Regions from separate parts of the Exiguobacterium sp. QJM3NY_9 genome, predicted to be linked through region 3. Evidence: riboswitches for the same ligand, from Rfam matches in the RefSeq annotation. Region 3 holds a riboswitch; each other region holds the start of a gene.
The links. Region 3 has a riboswitch for thiamine pyrophosphate ahead of AC0VYQ_RS06450 (3-oxoacyl-ACP reductase). Riboswitches for the same ligand answer to the same signal wherever they lie in the genome.
Positions count from the first base shown of each region.

Region 1 (7,407 bases), 610 kb from region 3:
CGAACTTCACGGCGAACGGCTGGTTTCCGAACGGGGCTCTCGGCGTCTTGACGACGATGATTGCCGTCAACTTCGCTTTCCAAGGAACAGAATTGATTGGTGTCGCTGCCGGGGAATCGAGTGAGCCAGAAAAATCGATTCCGAAAGCGATTCGTAATACGGTTTGGCGGACGTTTATTTTCTTCGTCCTCTCGATTACAATTATCGGAGCTTTAATTCCGTATGAGTCAGCGAGCGGCATCAGCAGTCCCTTCATCATGGTCTTTGACGCAATCGGCATCCCATATGCTGCAGATTTGATGAACATCGTCGTTTTGACGGCACTCTTATCCGTCGGAAACTCTGGACTGTATGCCGCGACACGCATGCTCTGGTCGATGTCGCAAGAAGGCATGATTTCAAAGAAACTCGCCATCGTCAATCAGCGGGGTGTGCCGATGCGCGCCTTAACGTTCACGATGCTGTTCGCGATGTTATCCTTATTAACGGCATTCTTCGCAGAAGATACCGTCTTCATCTGGCTATTATCCATCGCCGGTCTCGGAGCACAAGTCGGTTGGATCTCGATTTCCGCTTCGCAAATCGCTTTCCGACGCCAATTCATCAAGGCAGGACACACGCTTGACGAACTGAAGTTCAAAACACCGTTCTTCCCAGTCTTACCCATCCTCTCATTCTCACTCAATCTGCTCGTCTTAATCAGTTTAGGTTTTCAAGCCGATCAACGCGTCGCCTTATATCTCGGCGTCCCTTTCTTCCTACTGACATGGGCGAGTTACCATCTCTTCGTCAAAGGGAAACATATTGCTGCCAAAAGCGAACAACAGGCAGCCAGTTCGACACTTCACGACAATCGGTAACTTGTTATCGGACCCTGGATACACCGGGTTAATCTCAAACAGGCGGCTAACTAAATAAGCTGCTAAAAAATCAAAGCGCCGATGATTCCGTTTCACATACGGAGTCATCGGCGTTTGCCATACCTATCTTTTTGTTCATGACGTGTACTTGAAGAACGCATGTCCCGGTCGCATCAGCGAGATATGATGGAATCGCGTCTATCGCGTTTTTATTTTTCATGCGTGCGCAGGACGAGGACTTCCCCTTCGACGACCGTCACTTGCGCAACACCAACCCACTCATTGCTGACCGTCAGCGAACCACCGACCGGAACAGGATGCTCCGTCAAAGGGTATTTGACGCCGCGTAACGTCAAGTTCGACGGGACAAGGGGAATGAATGACAGGTAATGATACCCTTCAGACGCGAGTTCGTACTGACCGGTTTTCCAGTACCGGACATCCTCACGTTTCGTCACGAGTCGTGCTGTCGGGAATTGTTTTAACAAATAGACGTTCTGTAGCGTCATGTCGAGCCGACCACCCGTCGCACCAAAGATGAGTAGTTCAGCACCTGCAGCCTGTTCGGTAGCGTAACGTAACGCTAGTTCTAAGTCCGTTTCATCTTTTTCTGCCGGATGAAGCAATCCACCATCCGGAACGTATCCGAGCGAATCAAAGTCACCAATTGCCACATCAAAATCAAGTCCTTGCTCCACTAATGTCGCAATCCCGCCGTCAACACCGATAATCATCGTCTTGTCTTTCACGAATGGTGCGAGCGTCGGGACGTCTTCTGCCGGTCCTGCCGCAACGATTAAAACTCTCATCTTTAAATACCGCGAGCGGAGTAACGTAAAAGACGTGGTGCTGTCGTAAGCAAAATACCTGCAACGACCCCACATAAAACATACGACGGAGCCATATACGTCGCGTTATAAATGAACGAGTATGGAACGACAGGTCCTTTGGCATACTCTGCAAAAAAGACGATTCCACTGATGACATGACAGATGTAACGTAGACCTGCACCTAACAAGGTCGCAAACAAGACAATCGTCATGAGACGCTTTTTTTGACCTTCTGTTGCTGCTTTTTTGACTTGGCCTGCAAACACTCCACTCAAACCGACGACACCATATGCAAGCGTATAGTCAAGCAGCGGTTGGACGACCGTCAAGACTTGCGGAGCGAACATCAATTGAATCGTTCCGACGAGCGCACCCGTGATGACACCACCAACGACGCCGTGACGAAAGGCCATGACGAAAATCGGTAACATCGCTAAGCTGATGGATCCGCCTTGTGGCATTTTGAACGGAATCAATAAATCAAATACAACACCGAGACTCGCGAAAATCGCAATCTCCATTAACATTTGTAATCGTTTCATACTGTGTTCCTCCTAAAAATAAAATAATGATGACAACAAAAAGGCAGTACGACGGACGCCGTACTGCCTGCGTGCGCCACATCCCTACGTCCGTCTGAACGGAACAGGTTCGAAGGGTTAAAGTCTACTCACTTCTCTCAGCCGCTTGACGCGACACCCCTTGCGGTCAAAATTTAATTGTCTTGGCTCTATTATACGTGAGCCGCGTTTCGAATACTAGTGATGGCTTCCGCATAGTCTGGTGCATTGTAGATTGCAGAACCTGCGACAAGGACGTTTGCCCCATTGTCGATACACAGTTTTGCCGTTTCCGCGTTGACACCACCATCGATTTCAATTTCGAACGTCAAACCGCGCTCTGCTTTGATCATCGCTAATTGCTTCAGCTTCGTCATGACGCTCGGCAAGAAAGCTTGTCCGCCAAATCCTGGATTGACCGTCATCAACAAGACCATGTCGACTTCTTCTAGGACATGTTCAATCGTCGACAGTGACGTGTGTGGATTCAGCACGACGCCGGCCTTTGCTCCAGCCCCTTTAATTTGTTGCAAGACACGATGGACATGATTCGTCGCTTCGACATGGAAGGTGACGATATCCGCTCCTGCCGCTACAAACGCTTCGACGAAGTTTTCTGGTCGATCGATCATTAAATGAACGTCAAGGACCATGTCCGTCTTTTGACGAAGACTACTGAGGACGGGTAGACCAAATGAAATGTTCGGGACGAACTGGCCATCCATGACGTCGAAATGGATGTAATCTGCTCCTGCCGCCTCGACAGCTTTAACGTCTCGTTCTAGGTTGGCGAAATCTGCTGATAAAATAGATGGTGCGATTTTAATCATTTCAATACCTCCGCGCTCGATTCTTGATTTCCTCTACAAACATACCATAATTCGTATAGCGTGAGGACATGATTTCTTCTGCCTCAACTGATTTTTTGACAGCACAGCCTGGTTCGTTTAAATGCAAGCAACCACGGTATTTGCACGTATCTTGCCGTGCGACGAATTCCGGAAAACACCAACGTAATTCTTCGATTTCCATCTCGTGTGGAAAATCGAGGTTCGAAAACCCTGGCGTATCAGCAATCAAGCCCTCTGCAAGCGGAATTAACGTCACATGACGCGTCGTATGCCGTCCGCGTCCGAGCGATTTCGAGATGTGGCTCGTCTCGAGATCGAGCGTCGCATCGAGCGCATTCAACAATGAACTTTTTCCGACTCCCGACTGTCCCGCGAGCACACTCGTTTTTTCTTTGAGTAGCGGACGGACTTCCTCTACCCCTTCTAGCGTCTCACTCGACGTCTCAATCACCTGATAACCGATTTGTCGGTAACCGGCAATCGCCGTCCGGACTTCTGCTTCTGCTGTTCCTTGCAACAAATCCATCTTCGTCAAGATAATGATGGGTTGAATCTCTTTTGCTTCGATTAAGACTAAAAACCGATCGAGCAAATGGGCTGAAAAGTCCGGTTCTGCTGCTGAGACGACAAGCAACGCTTGATCGATGTTTGCGACCGGTGGACGAACCAGGAAATTTTGCCGTTCCTTCACTTCTAAAATGTATCCAGTTTCGCTTTCGATATGCAATACGACCTCATCTCCTACAACAGGACTGATACCACGTTTTCGGAAGTTTCCCCGAGCGCGCGATCGCACCTCGCCCTGCGTCGTCATGACATCATAAAACCCACCTTGTAGACGAATGATCGTCCCGTCCCGATTTTCTTCGATACGATTTTCTGCCATCCCATGCCCTCCTTCAATTTGCGGTTCGTAGCACACTCATTGTTCTGCTTTCGCTTGTTTATAGGTAATCGTTTTCGAGCGATACACTACATCATCTTTATAAATTGTGATTTTTCCTTCTTCGCCCGGATCAATCGTCACCGGAACATCAAATGTTTCATCACTGTCAATCGACTCTTCAATCACTGTACGTTTCCCTTTAGCATCATCCGTCTCGATTCGAATGACTTGCCGCAACGGATCTTCATCCCCTTCACCTACAGCATCGTAGGCTACTTTTTCCGGGAAGGTCGCCGTCACGGTTTGTTCTTCCTCCCCTTTTGAAATAAAGACCGTCACGGAATCGTTCGGCTCGACTTTGACACCCGCTTGCGGAAATTGACGAATGACTTGGTCCAGTTCGACTTCACTCGAAAATTCTTGTTCGAATGTACCGTCGAGACCTGTCGCGTCCAAGTACGCTTTTGCTTCAGCACTCGACATGTTCGTCAAATCCTTCAATTCAAACGCTGACGAACCTTCGGATACCGTGATTGTAATCGTCTGTTCTTTTGCAATCACTTCTGTTCCGGCTGAAATCGATTGCCGGATGACATTGCCTTGTTTGATGTCTTCCGACTCTTCTTTTTCGACATCTACTTTTGAGAACCCAGCATCCTTCAAGATCGAGGTCGCTTTTTTCTCTGTTTCGTCCGTTACATCCGGCACTTCGACCGGATCACTGCCCGACGAGACAACAAGATTGACCGTCGAACCTTTTTTGACGGTCACTTTTGCCCGCGGTGCTTGACTGATGACAAGTCCTTCATCAATCGTATCACTCGATCGCTCAGTCGATTCGACGATAAAACCGAGTTTCTCAAGTTGTTTTTCAGCCTCGTCCGCATCTTCTTTTGCGACATCCGGCACAACGACTGTCGGATCCGGCCACATCGCGAACGTTGTCGCGGCACCTCCGAGTAAGAGGAGGAATACGAGCACAATCCACCATCGCTTTTTTTTCTTTTGCTTCGGTATAACTGTCGCGACCGTAGCTTCTTCTTCTTCCTTGACCGGAGTCCCGGACGGAGCTGAGACTGGACTCAACACCATCGTTTGCTCCATCGGATCTTCCCCGCGAACCCCTTCATCTGCTCGTTCAACAGATAAGGCCGTCACCATATCTTCCCGAAATTCAGCAACGGATTGTTGCCGATCGTGCGGGGCCTTCGCTAGTGCCTGCATGATACAGTTTTCTAGCGCTTGCGGCACGGCAGGATTCAAGACGGATGGCCGCCGCGCTGTATCTTGCAAGTGTTTTAATGCCACGGCAACGGGTGAATCTCCTTCGAACGGGACGTGTCCTGTCACGAGTTCATAAAGGACAGCACCGAGCGAATAAATATCCGATTTTTCATCGGCAAATTTTCCTTTTGCCTGCTCAGGTGAGAAGTAATGCACTGAACCAAGAACGGACATCGTATGTGTCAATGTCGCGTTCGACATCGCGACGGCAATACCGAAGTCCGTCACCTTGACCGTACCATCCTCTCGGACGAGCATATTTTGTGGTTTTATATCCCTGTGGATGATGCGATGGGCATGGGCATGATCAATCGCGTCACAAATCTGACTGATGATTTCAACCGCTTTATTGATTGCGAGCGGTCGTCCTTCACAGTAGGTTTTCAACGTCATCCCATCGATGAACTCCATCACGATATAGTAAATCGAATCCTCTTCACCGACATCATAGACGGCAACGATATTCGGATGGTTCAAACTCGTCGCAGCATGAGCTTCGCGCTCAAAACGTCGGATGAATTGTTCATCATGCGAAAATTCAGTCCGTAAAATTTTGATTGCGACATTCCGTTTTAAGATTTCATCATAAGCTTGATAGACATTCGCCATCCCGCCATTTCCAACTAGCCGTTCTATGCGGTAGCGGTCATTTAATCGATCTCCGTATCGCATATTCAGCCCCTCTTTCTTTCTTTGAAACGGATGGCAGCAACGGTGATGTTGTCTGCTCCCCCCCGCTCATTCGCCTCAAAAACTAATCGTTCAACGATTTGCTCGAGTGGCGCATCTTCTTGTAGCAGCTGTTGTATTACTTCATAAGGGACTTCATCCGTTAATCCGTCACTACAGACGAGGACAATTTCATAATCTGGTGCATCCCGGACTTGGACGTCGACGTCGACGAGTTCGTTCGAGCCAATCGAGCGCGTGATGACGTTTCGACGTGGATGATTTTCGACTTCTTCTTCCGACAGTTCACCTAATTGCTTAAGCATATTGACATAAGAATGATCATCTGTCAGTTGCTTCAGTTGACCTTCTTCAATCGCATAGACTCGACTATCCCCGACATGACCGATAACGAGGAGTTCGTCCGACCAACAGACACACGCCATCGTCGTTCCGACGACGGCCAAGTTTTCTGTCTTGGAGTACTGTAAGATTTGAGAATTGGCTTCCTGCACTTGCTGTTCAATCCAAGAAGATAATTCAGCTGGTCGGCTTGGCATGTCCGCATAAGCATCAGCAAATACTTGATGCACAATCGCGCTTGCCTTCTCACCTGCCGCGTGACCACCCATTCCGTCAGCGACGACGGCAAGCCCTTGTTTTTCATCACCAACGAGTAACACCGTATCCTCGTTTTGCAATCGAACTTTTCCAGTCGTCGTCAGATAAGCTAACTCCATGACCGTCCTCCTCTTCTATCTCACCTACTGTTGATGCATTTAAGAAAATTCAGCGTGCGTGTCATCCTTGCTTTTTAAAGGCTGCGATGTAAAATCCGTCGGTCCCAAGCGTCGTCGGAAGCAACTTGAGCTCTGCCCGTTCTGAAATCAACGCCTGCACGTTTTCTGGCATTCGCCCTTTGAACGACTCATCAAAAACAAACCCTTGGCTTAAGATAAATTCCGTTTGTTGTTCATTTTCGACTGGATCAATCGTACACGTCGAATAGACGAATGTCCCTCCGCGCTTGACGAGTGGAAGAACTGCCTCGATGATTTGTCGCTGAATGACAGGTAACTGTGTTAAATTTTCTGGTTGCTTTGTCCATTTAATGTCGGGTTTCCGGCGGATGACACCGAGTCCAGAGCACGGTGCATCAACGAGAATCCGGTCAAACGATTCTGCATCGAACCGGTCGCCGACTTTTCGTGCGTCGAGGGCTTCTGCTTCTACCGTATCGAGTTCAAGCCGTTCTGCCTGTTTTTTTAGTAATTTAATTTTATGTGTGTGTAAATCAAGTGCCGTCAACGAACCTGTCGTCAATCCTTCAGCAATATGCATCGCTTTCCCACCCGGTGCTGCACAACTGTCGAGTACATGGTCAGACGGTTCTGCTCCGACGGCCCGCGCAACGAGCATCGAACTCTCATCTTGAAGCGAGAGATACCCACGGTCGAGTAAATCCGT
Region 1 is NZ_CM149679.1:1,909,353-1,916,759, forward strand. Features, by position in the region: gene AC0VYQ_RS09895 (amino acid permease) at 1-860, shown strand, start outside; gene AC0VYQ_RS09900 (thiamine diphosphokinase) at 1,070-1,669, opposite strand; gene thiT (energy-coupled thiamine transporter ThiT) at 1,672-2,232, opposite strand; TPP riboswitch at 2,297-2,403, opposite strand; gene rpe (ribulose-phosphate 3-epimerase) at 2,424-3,080, opposite strand; gene rsgA (ribosome small subunit-dependent GTPase A) at 3,082-3,987, opposite strand; gene pknB (Stk1 family PASTA domain-containing Ser/Thr kinase) at 4,024-5,943, opposite strand; gene AC0VYQ_RS09925 (Stp1/IreP family PP2C-type Ser/Thr phosphatase) at 5,946-6,680, opposite strand; gene rsmB (16S rRNA (cytosine(967)-C(5))-methyltransferase RsmB) at 6,742-7,407, opposite strand, start outside.
Region 1: another riboswitch for thiamine pyrophosphate. It lies ahead of thiT (energy-coupled thiamine transporter ThiT); the one in region 3 lies ahead of AC0VYQ_RS06450 (3-oxoacyl-ACP reductase).

Region 2 (7,407 bases), 700 kb from region 3:
AGGACCAGTCGACGCATTAAAAGAGGCAGGTCATGAAGTGACAGTCATCGGTTCAGAAAAAGGCGCAGAACTCGTTGGTAAACAAGAAGAAGCGAAAGTCTCTGTTGATGTAACAATTGATCAAACATCACCGGCAGACTATGATGCGCTGTTGATTCCGGGTGGATTTTCACCAGATTTATTACGTGAAGACGAACGTTTTGTCTCTTTCGTAGAAGAGTTCGATATGTCGAAGAAACCAGTCTTCGCGATTTGTCATGGTCCACAATTAATGATTAACGCTAAAATCGTTAAGGGGCGCAAGATGACAGGGTATAAATCAATTCGAATCGATTTAGAAAATGCTGGGGTTGATTTCGAAGACACAGAAGTCGTCGTCGATGATAACTTCGTCTCGAGTCGTCAACCAGATGATATTCCGGCGTTCAACCGTGAGATGTTAGCGAAGCTCGCATAAGTTCATGCAAAACAAATCCCCTTCACAGGTCGTGAAGGGGATTTGTTTTTGCGTTAAGCGTTTGGGTAATCGCAAAGCTCAGTGATGACCCCGTGTGAATGCCTCGGATTCATGTAAATCAAACGACGGCCAAAAGGCGTTGACCGGTACGTATCTTCGAGGAACGTAAGTCCCTGTTCTTTTGCATCGAGAATCGCTTGATCTAAATCGTCAACGCGGTAGGCGATGTGATGTACCCCTTTACCGCGTTGTTTTAAGAAACGAGCGATTGGACTGTCAGCGCTTGTTGGTGTCAGTAGTTCAATGTGTGCATCTTCAAATTCAATGACAGCGATATTCGATGCCACGCCTGGAGCGGGGTTTGAATATTCACGGACTAATTTCCCGCCTAAAATTGTTGTATAAAAAGTAATGGCTTCTTGCATATCACGGACGGCAATTCCAGTATGATCAAGTTTCACTATAATTCCTCCCTTACACCACTAGTGTGCCAAAACTTCTCTCAAGGTGCAAAGCGCAGGCATTTTCACTAAAGGAGCTTCATCGTATTACATAATTAACCAACAAACTTATACAAAATGAAATCTCACTGAAATATAATAGAGGCAAAATGAATGCTATAATCAAAAACGTTCTTATAAAATTTAAACATTAAAATGAAATTTAAATAAAGCATACTTTTGACTACGATAAAATTATAGAGAAAAAGAGGGAATACTACATGAAAAAAACGTTCGCGTCGCTCATCGTTTCCGCACTTGTCCTTTCATCAACTCCTCATTTTGCATCAGCAGATGATTTAAGTGAACAAAAAGCCAAAAACGAACAAAAGCAACAAGAAAACCAAAATACACAAAAAAATCTTGAGTCTTCTGTGAATCATGAAGGTGAGAAAATTTCGAAGACACAACAAGAAGTGAATCGTTTAGACGAAGCATTGAATGAAAAAATGTTTGCCGTCGAAGCAAAAGATCGTCAAATCAAGGCGACAGAAGCTGAAATCGTCGAACTTGGTAAGCAAATCGAAAAATATAAAGCCAAGCTGAAACGTCAAGAAGAATTGCTCGGCGATCGTTTACGTGTCATGCAAGAAAATGATGGTAATTCGATTAAATGGGAAGAAGTCATCTTTGGTTCAAAAGATGTCGGAGATCTCGTCAGCCGTGTGCTAGCCGGGAAATCCATCTCACAACAAGATGATAAGATGATTACGGATTACCGGAACACGCAAAAGAAATTAGCGAATGCCCAAGCAGAACTTAAAGATAAAAAAGCAAAGCTTGTGACAGAGAAAAAAGAATTAAAACGTCAACAGGCAGAGCTCGAACAACAAATCAGTGAACGAAACAAACGCATTAAAGAACTTAAGAAGCAAAAAAAGAAATTTGAGACACAGTTGATGGACGCGAAAGAAGTTCAACAAATCTTGATTGCGCAAGAAAAAGCAATCGCGGCAGAAAAAGCGGCACGTGAACGTGAAGCACGGATTGAAAAAGAGCGCAAAGCACAAGAAGCACGAGAAGCAAAAGCCCGTGCTGAAGCTCAAGCGGCACAAGCAGCAGCCGATCAGGCAGCGGCAGAAAAGGCAGCAGCTGAGCAAGCTGCTGCAGAAAAAGCGGCAGCCGAGCAAGCTGCAAAACAAGCAGCGCGTCAAAAAGCAACAACGAATTCAACAAAACAATCAACGCCGGCACCAGCACCTGTAGCACCAAAACCAGCACCAATAGCACCGAAGCCAGCTCCGGCTCCGGCTCCAGTTGCATCTTCAGCATTGTTCATTCATCCGACAAGTGGTGCGACTACACAGGGATACGGCTCAGCAAGTGGTGAAAATGGGTACGGATTCCATAATGGAATCGACTTTGGTGCACCGGTTGGAACACCAATCGTCGCAGCAGCAACAGGAACTGTCATTACGGCTTCTAGCAGTGGTCCTTACGGGAATCACATCATGATTGCTCACCAATTGAACGGAAAAACGTATACGACGGTTTACGCGCACATGAGTTCATTGAATGCGCGTGCAGGACAACGTGTCAGCCAGGGACAACAAATCGGTGCACTTGGTAGCACGGGTAACTCGACTGGACCACACCTACACTTCGAAATTCATGTCGGCGGTTATATCTACAGCGGAACAGGCCCTGCAAATAGTGTTAATCCTATGTCAATGTTATAAAATCGTAAAAGAACCTCTACATTGTAGAGGTTCTTTTTTTATATAGTTTGAATAATTAGTTGTTATATTACAAAATAACGTTTTCATTTGAAACGTAAATGAAATTTTTCTGAAACTATTACGGTGCTATAATCAATTTCAGATAGTTTTACTACGAAACATGACTTCAAAAATCGAATTCATACATAAGCGAGGAACTCACATATGCTAAAAAAGTTATTTTCTACCGTACTATTAGGGACGTTATTATTGACGAACACCCCAATCACTCAAGCGGCTACAATCAAAGAAAAGAAAGCAGATAATGCAGCTGAACAACGTAAACTAGAAAAATCAATCAAAAAACAAGAATCTAAAATTTCAAAAGAGCAACGTCAAATCAATGCGATTGATGCAGCAATCAATGAAAATATTTTTCGTGTCTCAGAAAAAAATAAACAGATTCGTCAGTTGAATGAACGAATTGAAGAGCTTGAGGCAGACATTATTCATTATGAAGAAATGTTAAAACGCCAGGAAGAGCTGTTAGGAGACCGCCTTCGTGTGCTTCAAGAAAATGATGGGAATTCTATTAAATGGGAAGAAGTCATTTTTGGTTCGAAAGATCTTGGCGATCTCTTTAGTCGTGTGATGGCAGGGAAAAAAATTGCTGAACAAGATGACAAGATGATTTCTGCTTACCTTGAAACGCAAAAAAAATTAGCGGATGCTAAAGCGACGCTCGTGGATAAAAAGGAAGAGCGAGTGAAAGAAAAAGAAGCCCTTTTGGTTCAAAAAAAGGAACTCAAACAGCAAATGAAAGCGCGTAGTGAAACCTTAAAAAAACTACGTCAAGGTAAAACAAAATTTACGACAAAACTTCTGAATGCGAAAGAACTTCAAGCGACATTAGAAGCGCAAGAACGTGCGATTGCGGCAGCAAAGGCAGCTGCTAAAGTAGCAGCGGAAAAGGCAGCAGCTGAAAAAGCGGCAGCGGAAAAGGCGGCGAAAGCGGCGGAAAAAAACAACGCCGGGACGTCTAAGAAGGTCGTAAGTGCTACGCCAGTCGCTAGTGTTCCGAGCGGTTCGGCGCAGTTCGTTCGCCCTGCGTCAGGAAGTGTTTCACAAGGATTCGGACCAGCGAGTGGTGCAAATGGGTATACTTTCCATAATGGTGTCGACTTTAGAGGGCCAGTCGGATCATCAATCGTCGCAGCAGCTTCAGGAACGGTCATCACAGCAGGAAGCGGTGGACCGTACGGAAATCACGTGATGATTTCACATTTCTTGAATGGGAAAGTGTATACAACAGTTTACGCGCACATGAATTCATTATCAGTTCATGCTGGACAAACGGTCTCGCAAGGACAACAAATCGGTACGCTCGGAAATACGGGAAACTCGACGGGCGCACATCTTCATTTTGAATTGCATATTGGTGGTTACCAATACAGTGCGACAGGACCAGCTAATACAGTTAATCCATTAGCATACTTATAAAAACGAGCTTCGGCTCGTTTTTTTTATGACGCTATGCTACAGTGAAAGGGAAATTTAAATCATGAGCAACTAGGGGAGCTGGAGGAATCTGGCTGAGAGGAAAACCATTCTGTTTTCGACCCTATCACCTGATCTGGATAATACCAGCGTAGGAAAGTTGAGATTGAAGACATGAATAAGTGACCACACTCGTTGGTTTTTCATGGCGTCGTCTGCTTTTTTACAGCGGACGACGCTTTTTTTCGTTCCGCTTTCTCCTTGTGCTCTCATAGAAAGTGAGGTCTATCGATGAAACATGTACTGACGATTGCTGGATCAGACTCTAGTGGTGGAGCTGGAATTCAAGCCGACCTAAAAACTTTTTCTGCTCTTGGGGTTTACGGTATGAGTGTAATTACTGCTATCACAGCGCAAAATACGTTAGGCGTACAAGCAGTTGAAGATGTATCACCAACGCTTGTCGAAGCCCAGTTGAACTCGATTTTTAGCGATATTCGTGTAGATGCCGTTAAAATTGGGATGGTCTCGAATGAAAAAACGATTCAAGTTATTGCCAAATGTTTGAAACATTATAAGGGACCAGTCGTCTTAGACCCCGTGATGGTCGCAAAAGGGGGGCATGCCCTGTTAAGGAAATATGCTGAACAAGCATTAATGGAGCACTTGATGCCGCTTGCAACCTTGACGACCCCGAATATTCCGGAAATGGAACGCATGTTAGGGCAAGCGATTTCGACAGTTGATGAAATGAAGCTGGCGACGACGGAATTCGCACAAAAACGAGACATCGCTATCCTGTTAAAAGGCGGTCATCTCGAAAGTACGGATGCCTCGGATATTTTATACACGGAAGGGATGCATCATCTGTTTCAGGAGGCACGATTAAAACGCCAGCATACACATGGGACAGGATGTACATTATCTTCCGCGATTGCGGCACGTCTTGCTCTGGGAGATTCCCTGAAGGATAGCGTGATTTATGCTAAACGGTACGTAACTGAAGCAATCCGGCATGGATTTGCCTTAGGGAACGGAATCGGACCGACACATCACTTTTATGACATTTGGAGGGAAACGGATGCTTACAACCATTCATGATAAAAAACCATTAATTCATCATTTAACGAATGCGGTCACGATTAATGAGTGTGCCAATATGACCCTTGCGCTCGGGGGTTCACCTGTCATGGCGGAAGATATCCTAGAAGTCGAGGAAATGGTTGGACATGCAGATGCTGTCGTTATCAATATCGGGACATTGAACGCAGCTTCACGAGCGTCGCAATTGTTGGCAGGTCAAACGGCCAACCGATTGAAGAAACCGATTATTTTAGATCCAGTCGGAATGGGGGCGACGACACTTCGGACACAATTCACGAAAGAGTTACTCGAAGCAATTCATTTTACGGTCATTAAGGGGAACGTCTCTGAAATCAAGACGCTCATCGGTCAAGTCGGACGTTCAAAAGGAGTCGATGTCGCTTCAGGAGAGACATTAGATTTTCAAGTCGTCCATGAGTTTGCTGGACGGCTCGGGACGACTCTCGTCGTAACGGGACCGGTTGATTTCATTACAGACGGCAAGCGTCAAGTAAAACTAACCGTAGGAACGCCACGACTCGGACACATTACAGGGACAGGCTGTATGACGGCATCGCTCATCGGGACCCTACTTGGAGCAGGGTATGATGCATTCGAAGCAGCGACCTATGGGACGTATTTAATGGGAAAAGCGGGTGAAGTCGCAGATGAAGCAGCGGGACTCGGTGATTTCCGGATGGGGTTGTTCAACGCAATCAGCTTAACTACAGAAGAAAGTTTGAAAGGGGTATTGACCAGTGGAGAATGATTACACGGTTTATGCGGTAACAGATCGGCGCTTTCACCCGGACGTTGCCTTGATTGATGCGGTCGAAGCAGCAATAAAAGGTGGCGCGACGATGGTCCAGCTTCGTGAAAAACAGGCGCAAGGGAAAGAATTTCTCGAACAAGCGAGCGACTTGAAGAAAATGATGTTTCGTTACGGCGTCCCACTCATCATCAATGACCGGATTGATATCGCACAAATCGTCGGTGCAGGTCTGCATATCGGGCAAGAGGACATCCCTTTGCGGGAGGCACGTAAGCTGTTACCGGAAGCCACGATTGGGGTTTCTGTCTCGACCGTTGAACAGGCAATCGAAGCAGAGCAAGACGGGGCAACTTATCTTGGCGTAGGGTCACTCTATCCAACGGCGACAAAAGACGATGCGAGTCAGATGACAAACGAAACACTCCAAGCGATTCGCCGGGCTGTTTCCCTTCCTCTCGTCGGGATTGGTGGAATCACACATCATGTGGTGCCCGACTTATTCGAGATGCTTGAAGGATATGCTGTCGTCTCTGCCTTATTTGCAGCACCAGATATTGAACGTGCGGCACGGGAGTTCAAAGAGGCGGTTCAGACTGCGCGTCAAATAGTATCAGACCGGGTATAATCACTGAAGAGGTGATGTACGTGAAATGGCAAGTCATTCGCTTTCGGGGAGGCTGGATTCGGTATCGAATCGAACCACAAATCATTCGAATCGACAATCGCGGAAAGTATCATTTAGGTTGGAAATTGTTTCCGTATCCGAATCGTTATGCATTTGAATTGGCGGCTTTGTTAAAAAACAAACACCGACAACGATATAAACGGCCGCTGTTGATTAAAACGGCATCCATCGCTACGGAAATCTGGGGACATACACACCTCGATTTATTTTATCGGGTGATGTTACAAGTACCGTTACCACGCTTCCTATCGAATCGATATAAGGAGCGATTGCGAAATACAAGTATCATCGACATCGGTGTACGAGCTGTTGATACTAATCGAATCGTTTGGGATATCGGGAATCGATTAGGGGGATGGGCAGTTTTTCGTACAATCCAAAAAAAACATCGGAAATGAATCTTCACCTCGCGAATCATCGTAGTCATCTTACTTGCATTTGTTGTTTTAGGATGGTGCAATAGTTTGGAGGAGAGGTGAAGACAGTGGAGGCACCACGCTGTGAGACGATTGCGATCGATCAAAAACGTGCAACTGAAATTGGTCATGCCGTTGAAAAAATCCCGACGCTTGAGATTGGGAAATTGTTTAAAGTGTTATCGGACGCAACGCGTCTACGAATCGCTTATGCATTGACGGTCGAGCGAGAACTTTGTGTTTGTGACGTATCGGCATCAGTTGATTGTTCGATTGCGACGGCTTCGCATCACTTAAGAACGTTATTGAAACAAGGTCTCGTCAAATATCGTAAAGAAG
Region 2 is NZ_CM149679.1:592,977-600,383, forward strand. Features, by position in the region: gene AC0VYQ_RS02920 (type 1 glutamine amidotransferase domain-containing protein) at 1-457, shown strand, start outside; gene AC0VYQ_RS02925 (VOC family protein) at 511-918, opposite strand; gene AC0VYQ_RS02930 (murein hydrolase activator EnvC family protein) at 1,179-2,636, shown strand; gene AC0VYQ_RS02935 (murein hydrolase activator EnvC family protein) at 2,841-4,115, shown strand; TPP riboswitch at 4,177-4,287, shown strand; gene thiD (bifunctional hydroxymethylpyrimidine kinase/phosphomethylpyrimidine kinase) at 4,404-5,213, shown strand; gene thiM (hydroxyethylthiazole kinase) at 5,194-5,964, shown strand; gene thiE (thiamine phosphate synthase) at 5,954-6,592, shown strand; gene AC0VYQ_RS02955 (hypothetical protein) at 6,613-7,050, shown strand; gene AC0VYQ_RS02960 (ArsR/SmtB family transcription factor) at 7,128-7,407, shown strand, end outside.
Region 2: another riboswitch for thiamine pyrophosphate. It lies ahead of thiD (bifunctional hydroxymethylpyrimidine kinase/phosphomethylpyrimidine kinase); the one in region 3 lies ahead of AC0VYQ_RS06450 (3-oxoacyl-ACP reductase).

Region 3 (7,407 bases):
ATCACCTGTCGAACAAACGATCAATAAAATCGTTGCAAAAGGTCAAACTGCATTACAAGAATTATTAACATTTGATCAAGAGAAAATCGATACGATCGTCCGTGACATGGCGCTTGCCGGCCTCGAACGTCACGTTGAACTGGCACGACTCGCCGTAGAAGAAACAGGACGTGGTGTCTTTGAAGATAAAATGATTAAAAATATGTTTGCGACGGAATATATCTATAACAGTCTCCGTGAAGAAAAAACGGTCGGCATCTTAGAAGAAGATGTTCAAAACGGACTAACATATATCGCAGAACCGGTCGGTGTCGTCTGTGGCGTCACACCTGTGACGAATCCGACATCAACGACGATGTTCAAAGCGTTGATCGCGATTAAAACACGAAACCCGATCATCTTCGCCTTCCACCCGTCAGCGCAAAACTGCTCACTCGAAGCAGCGAAAACATTACGTGACGCGGCTGTCAAAGCAGGCGCACCGCGTGACTGCATCCAGTGGGTCGAACAACCGTCACTCGAAGCAACAAAAGTCTTGATGAACCATACGGATATCGCGATGGTCCTTGCGACCGGCGGAGCCGGCATGGTCAAATCAGCCTATTCAACAGGAAAACCGGCACTCGGTGTCGGACCAGGGAACGTTCCATGTTACATCGAAAAAACAGCGAAAATCAAACGTGCCGTCAGTGACCTTGTCCTCTCCAAAACGTTTGATAACGGCATGATTTGTGCATCGGAGCAAGCGGTCATCATCGATCAGGAAATCTACGCGGAAGTTCGGGCGGAGATGGAAGCACTCGGTTGCTACTTCTGTACAGCAGATGAGAAAAAACGTCTCGAAGCGCTCGTCATCAAAACCGATACATGTGCCGTCAATGCCGACATCGTCGGGAAACCGGCAACCTGGATCGCAGCAAAAGCCGGCATCGACGTCCCGAGCAATACCGTCATGCTTGTCGCAGAACTTGAAAAAGTCGGCTCAGAAGAACCCCTCTCACACGAAAAACTAAGCCCTGTCCTTGGTGCGTATAGCGTCCAATCAACGGAAGATGCGTTCCATGTCGCCGAACGGATGCTTGAAATCGGTGGCCTCGGTCATACGGCAGTCATCCACACGACGAATGACGACTTGATGACGGCATTCGGAATGCGGATGAAAGCCTGCCGGATTCTCGTCAACAGCCCGTCAGCACACGGTGGGATTGGTGATCTGTATAACGAATTGACACCATCACTGACACTCGGTTGCGGCTCTTACGGGAAAAACTCCGTCTCTGAAAACGTAACGGCGAAACATCTACTCAATGTCAAGAAGGTGGCGAGACGACGCGTGAACATGCAGTGGTTCAAAGTACCGGAAAAGATTTTCTTTGAAAAAAATTCAGTCCAATACTTGAAATCGATTCAAGATGTCTCCCGGGCATTGATCGTCACCGATCAAGCGATGGTCGAGTTCGGCTACGCGGATAAAGTCATCCGCAACTTACCGGCAGGCGTCAGCTACCGGATTTTCGACCAAGTCGAACCGGATCCATCGGTTGCAACGGTTCAGACAGGAGCGCAAGCGATGCGCGACTTCAAACCGGACTTGATCATCGCCCTTGGTGGCGGATCAGCGATGGATGCAGCGAAAGGCATGTGGCTCTTCTACGAGCAACCGAACGAAACGTTCTCGAACTTACGTCAAAAGTTCCTCGATATCCGGAAACGGGCTTATAAATTCCCGGCGCTTGGTAACAAAGCGAAGTTCGTCGCCATTCCGACGACGTCCGGAACAGGATCTGAAGTCACACCGTTTACCGTCATCACGGATAAAGAGAAAAACGTCAAGTATCCGATTGCTGACTATGCGTTAACACCAGATGTCGCGATCATCGATCCGGAATTCGTCATGACGGTCCCGGCATCAATCACGGCGGACACCGGAATGGACGTCTTGACACACGCAACGGAAGCGTTCGTCTCTGTCCTCGCGAACGACTATACGGACGGACTGGCATTAAAAGCGATCAAGATGATTTTCGATTACCTGCCACGCGCTTATGCGAATGGTGACGATGCCGAAGCACGCGAAAAAGTTCACAATGCGTCAACGATGGCCGGAATGGCGTTTGCCAATGCCTTCCTCGGAATCAACCACTCGATCGCACACAAAATCGGTGGGGAGTTCCACACGCCACACGGTCGGACGAATGCAATTCTGATGCCACACGTCATCCGCTACAATGCAGCGAAACCGACGAAACTTGCTTCGTTCCCGAAATATGAATCATTCATCGCTGATGAACGGTACGCAGAAATCGCGCGTTATCTCGGACTACCGGCAGCGACGACGGAACAAGGTGTCGAATCACTAATCCAAGCGATCACAGAACTCGGACAACAGTTGAACATCAAAATGTCATTCAAAGCCCAAGGCATCAAAAAAGCCGACTTTGAAGCAAAACTCGACAAGATGGCAGTCGATGCATTCGAGGATCAATGTACGACAGCGAATCCGAAAATGCCGCTCGTGACGGAACTTCGGAACATCATGGAACTTGCCTACGAAGGCGTATAACAGAGAAATAAATCATGGCAATCAAAAGAGCCTTGCTTCCGGTCGACGGAGGCAAGGCTTTCGTTCGTAATCGAAAGAGACACCGACAAAACTGTCCTGTCATTATTGACAGATATTTCTAAGACCGCTAAAGTGAAGGTAACTTGAATAGAATCACTAGGGGTGTTACTAAACTGAGATGAGTAAATACTCAAACCCTTTGAACCTGAACTAGTTCGTACTAGCGTAGGGAAGTGTAGACTCTAATAAACGAGCGAAGACCAGTCTGTCGGTTTTTTGTTATGTGATTATTTAGACGTGCGCAACTTTCCTTTTGGAGAGTTGCGCTTTTTTTGTTTACGACTTCGCTATTTAAGTTGCAAAAGACGATGAAGGAGTGGAAGACAGTGAACAGAACAGTGTTAGTGACGGGAAGCAGTCGGGGACTTGGCGCGACGATTGCAAGAGTATTGGTGAACAACGGGTTTAAAGTTGTGATTAATTATTATAAGAGCAAGGATGCGGCAGAGGACCTCGTAAATGAGCTCGGTGCAGAACATGCCATTGCCCTGTATGCGGATGTCACGAAGCGAGAAGACGTCGAGACATTGATGCAGTTAGCGACAGCTCATTACGAACAAATCGATGTCGTAATCAATAATGCCTTAGTCGATTTTAAGTTCGATCCGCGCGCTCAAAAATCATTCATCGATTTGGAATGGGAAGATTATCAAAAACAGTTGGATGGCACGTTGAAAGCAGCGTTCCACGTCGTGCAAAGTGTCCTGCCGCAGTTCATTGAACGAAATAGCGGCACCATCATCAGCATCGGCACGAATCTGTATCAAAACCCGGTAGTTCCCTATCACGAATATACGACGGCAAAAGCAGGGTTGATCGGCTTTACGCGTAATCTTGCATCAGAGCTAGGACAGTACGGCATAAACGTGAATGTCGTCTCCGGCGGCTTGTTGAAAGTGACGGATGCCAGTGCTGTGACGACTGCTGAAGTATTCGATTTAATTGCCCAATCAACTCCGTTAAAAAGAGTGACGACGCCGGAAGAGGTGGCGCAATTGGTCGCCTTTTTAGCGTCAGAAGCCGCCTCTGGCATTACTGGTCAAAATCTAACCGTAGATGGCGGATTGACGATGAACTGATGTCAGCGCTCAGGAGAAAGGAGTCAGGGACCTAAAGATGACGAAAACGAAGCAGTTAAACATCGGTGTTTTATTGTACGGCTGTGGCCATCATCAAGCGGCATGGTTAATGCCGGATTCTACGATTGAAGAAATCGGGGAGAGCGGTTATTATCAGCGATTGGCTCAACTAGCGGAAGCGGGTTGCCTGGATGCTGTATTTTTTGCTGACAATCAATCTTTTCCTGCTGCAAACGCAACTGAACTACCTGCCTTTTGGCTCGATCCTGTAATCAATTTAACCGCTATTTCTCAAGTAACCCATCATATCGGGTTAGTTTCAACGATATCGAGTACGTTTTCAAATCCGTATACAGCGGCGAGACAACTGTTAAGCCTTGATCACGTGACGAACGGGCGTGTCGGCTGGAACCTGGTGACGTCGATGACGGACTGGGAAGCGTTAAACCATAGTATGGATAGGCTCCCTGCAAGGGACGAACGGTATCAAAAGGCGGATGAATTTGCGTCTGTAATGGAAAAATTATTTTTATCCTGGGATCGAGCTGATTTCCTTTCGAGCCGGACGGACAACCGGTTAATTGATCCTGAAAAGATTCAACCATTCCATCATAGCGGGACCTACTTCAACGTAAAAGGTCCTTCGTCTACACCGCGTAGTCCTCAAGGGAAGCCGGTGGCAATGCAGGCGGGTGCATCTGCCCAAGGGATTGCACTTGCATCAAAGCACGCGGATGCCGTCTATTCGGTGTCGTGGAATGTAAAGCAAGCGAAAGCATTCCGGGAAAGTCTACAGAAACAAATCAAAGAAAGTGAGTCACCGGAGCGGCAGATTAAAATCTTTCCAGGATTGGTTACATACGTCGGTCGAACCCGGGAAGAGGCGCTGGCGAAGAAAGCCGAACTGGATGAAAAATTACCGGTCGCGAATGCCTTGAAGCAACTGAGTTTCTTTTTGCAACAGGACTGTTCTGATTGGGATCTTGACAAAGCGGTGCCGTCCTTACCGCCTGTCGATGCGTTTTCAGGACCGGTCGGACGCTATAAAACGATTCTTGAAATCATCGATGATACAAAGCCTACACTAAGAGAACTGTTAGGTTATCTGGCAGCTGGTGGGGGACACCTGACACTGATAGGTACACCGGAAGAAATCGTCGATCAGATGGAGCTTTGGTTTGAAATGGGTATCGCAGACGGATTCAATCTGATGCCGCCGTCACTCCCGTCAAGCTTAGAGGATTTTGTAGATCTGATCGTTCCTGAACTGCAAAAAAGAGGGTTGTTTAGAGAAGCCTATCAAGGGACTACGCTTCGGGAACACTTTGGTTTAGCTCAGGTGGGGAGTCGGACGTGAAAAAAATCGTAAACTAAGCGTTCCTGCCAACCAGAGTCGGAGTCAGGGAAGTAGCCCGTTCGTCATGAACGGGCTACTTTTTGGATTTACTGCAGAAGATTCGTTTTCAAATCACCCGGAACAGGAATAACTATACAAACAATCTAGTCAAGGGGAGGCGCTTTTATGGAGCGGAGGCAACAGCGAAAGGAACGCTCGCATATGTTACGCAATATCTTGTTTGGTATAGGACTCGCTTGTATTGGTTTTCTCGTCCTGTTCGGTGTCATGACCGTTCTCGTCCAACAAATCGAGAAATCTGCCGATTACCAGGCGTTCGTCGAACTGATGCAGGACGCGGATGTCTCGTGGACGACATTGGAATTGACCCTCGTATTCCTCCTGTTTTTCATCAGCGGAATGGCTGTCACGTTGCCGGAAGCCGTCAAAGAGGGATTGACGAATCAACTGATTGGCGCAAATGATACAGGGAACATCTTATCGATTTTCGGAATCGATCTCAATCAAGTCTTGGAACCCCTGTCCTTCCGCGCCGAATATGGAAGTCCCTTTTTATCGATTTTCGGAATCGGTCTATTCCTAATCTTATTCTTAGTTTTACGGATCGGCGCAACGCGTGTGACCTGGACGATTCGAACAGTCAGCTTTTTAGCGGCGAGTTTCGTCTTGTTTGCATTTACGTTCAACACAGCACTCGGCATTGATGTGCTGACAATTGATCAAGCGACCGTCTGGAACGGAATCTTCATTTTACTCTTTTTGACAGGTCTATTTTATCTCGCGTTTTATCCACGACAACTGTCCGGTATGTCAGCCGCGGCCCGTGCTGCGATCATTATCCTGATGGTCGCAAGTAGTGCACAACTGTTCTTTACGGTGACGGATGAAGCGAAATATGAGGGGGACGCCTCGACCCGGACCTGGTTGACTGTTTCGAGTTTAAACGCAGGCAGTGACGGCTGGTATGATTTGATGCACGGCAGTCAAGTGACCTACAAGGCAAATGTCCTTGGTGCAAGATTAAACGTCCCGGTGACATTTTTGAACGGGGAAACCGACGTGACGCGGTTGAAACAATCGATGGAGGACGTCGTCAACCGAATCGACGCCGAGCGCGTCACGAATCAATTGTTGACAGTCATCGGTGGCGAACGTCCCGATTTATCGAATACACGTTTGACGCTTGACGCAGTCGATTACGGGACAGCGCGGAATGTCGTCCTTGCGATGGACGCCCGGTCGGCCGGGCAAACGGCGGCCGCTGATCAAGTCGAACAGGACAAGCCGTTCCCGTTTTGGCTGTTTCTGATTGTCCCGTTCGCCGTCTATCTCCTTGTCAGCATCCGGGCCTTTAACAAATTATACGATCCCGTCGTTTTCGCTGTGGCGACCGGTTTGATTAGCTGGTTCATCTGTTCGCTGACGGGAACATCGTTTGCACTCTTATGGCAGGACGAGGCTCTCGTCCGGTTCAGTCAAGAGACGGCGACGGTGACGACGATTCTTTATGCGACGGTACTGGCACTGATTACCGGTTTCATCGGGTACGCAATCAAACGACAGCATCATGGTGATAGATGAAAGGTGAAAACCGTTTCCCGTAAATTCGGGGAGCGGTTTTCTTTTTTACAAGTAAATTTGTAAAGGTTCAAGGTTAATGTAAAGCCAGTTTGTGGAATTAGTTAAGAAGGTTAAATAAGACGGATGTCCGACCTATTCAAAGAAGCTATAAGCTACAATCAAAGCGTGTTAAATTAATTGAGCAGTCATTTATTTCTTAGGGGGAAACCAGATGAAACAGGCTACAAAAATTATTATCGCTACCACGTTGATCGCACCGATGTTAGCACCCGTCATCCAAGTCAAAACACTCGCTGCAGATGACAGTGTCGTCAAACTACGTTTTCTAGAAACAACGGATTTACATACAAACTCGATGAATTATGATTACTTCAAAGACGCGCAAGATGAGTCAATCGGTCTCGTCAAAGCAGCGACGGTCATCAAACAGCAACAAAACGTCGTCGGCGAAATGAACAGCTTCCTGTTCGATAACGGGGACACACTCCAAGGCACGCCGTTCGGGGATTATGTCAAAAATCAGTACGATCAAGGCAACAAAGGCAAACACCCGATGTATGAATTAATGGAATACCTCGGTTACGACGCGGTCACGCTCGGTAACCATGAGTTCAACTTCGGACTCGACTTCCTGAAGTCAGCGATGAGTGCTTCAAGCGGTTCAATCAAGTTCGTCAACTCGAACGTCCTCGACGCCGTGACGAAACAACCAATCGTCGCGGAATACAATGAAGACGGAAAAGACTATCAAATCATTGAACGGCAAG
Region 3 is NZ_CM149679.1:1,294,663-1,302,069, forward strand. Features, by position in the region: gene adhE (bifunctional acetaldehyde-CoA/alcohol dehydrogenase) at 1-2,563, shown strand, start outside; TPP riboswitch at 2,712-2,812, shown strand; gene AC0VYQ_RS06450 (3-oxoacyl-ACP reductase) at 2,932-3,702, shown strand; gene AC0VYQ_RS06455 (LLM class flavin-dependent oxidoreductase) at 3,740-5,059, shown strand; gene AC0VYQ_RS06460 (hypothetical protein) at 5,225-6,640, shown strand; gene AC0VYQ_RS06465 (bifunctional 2',3'-cyclic-nucleotide 2'-phosphodiesterase/3'-nucleotidase) at 6,852-7,407, shown strand, end outside.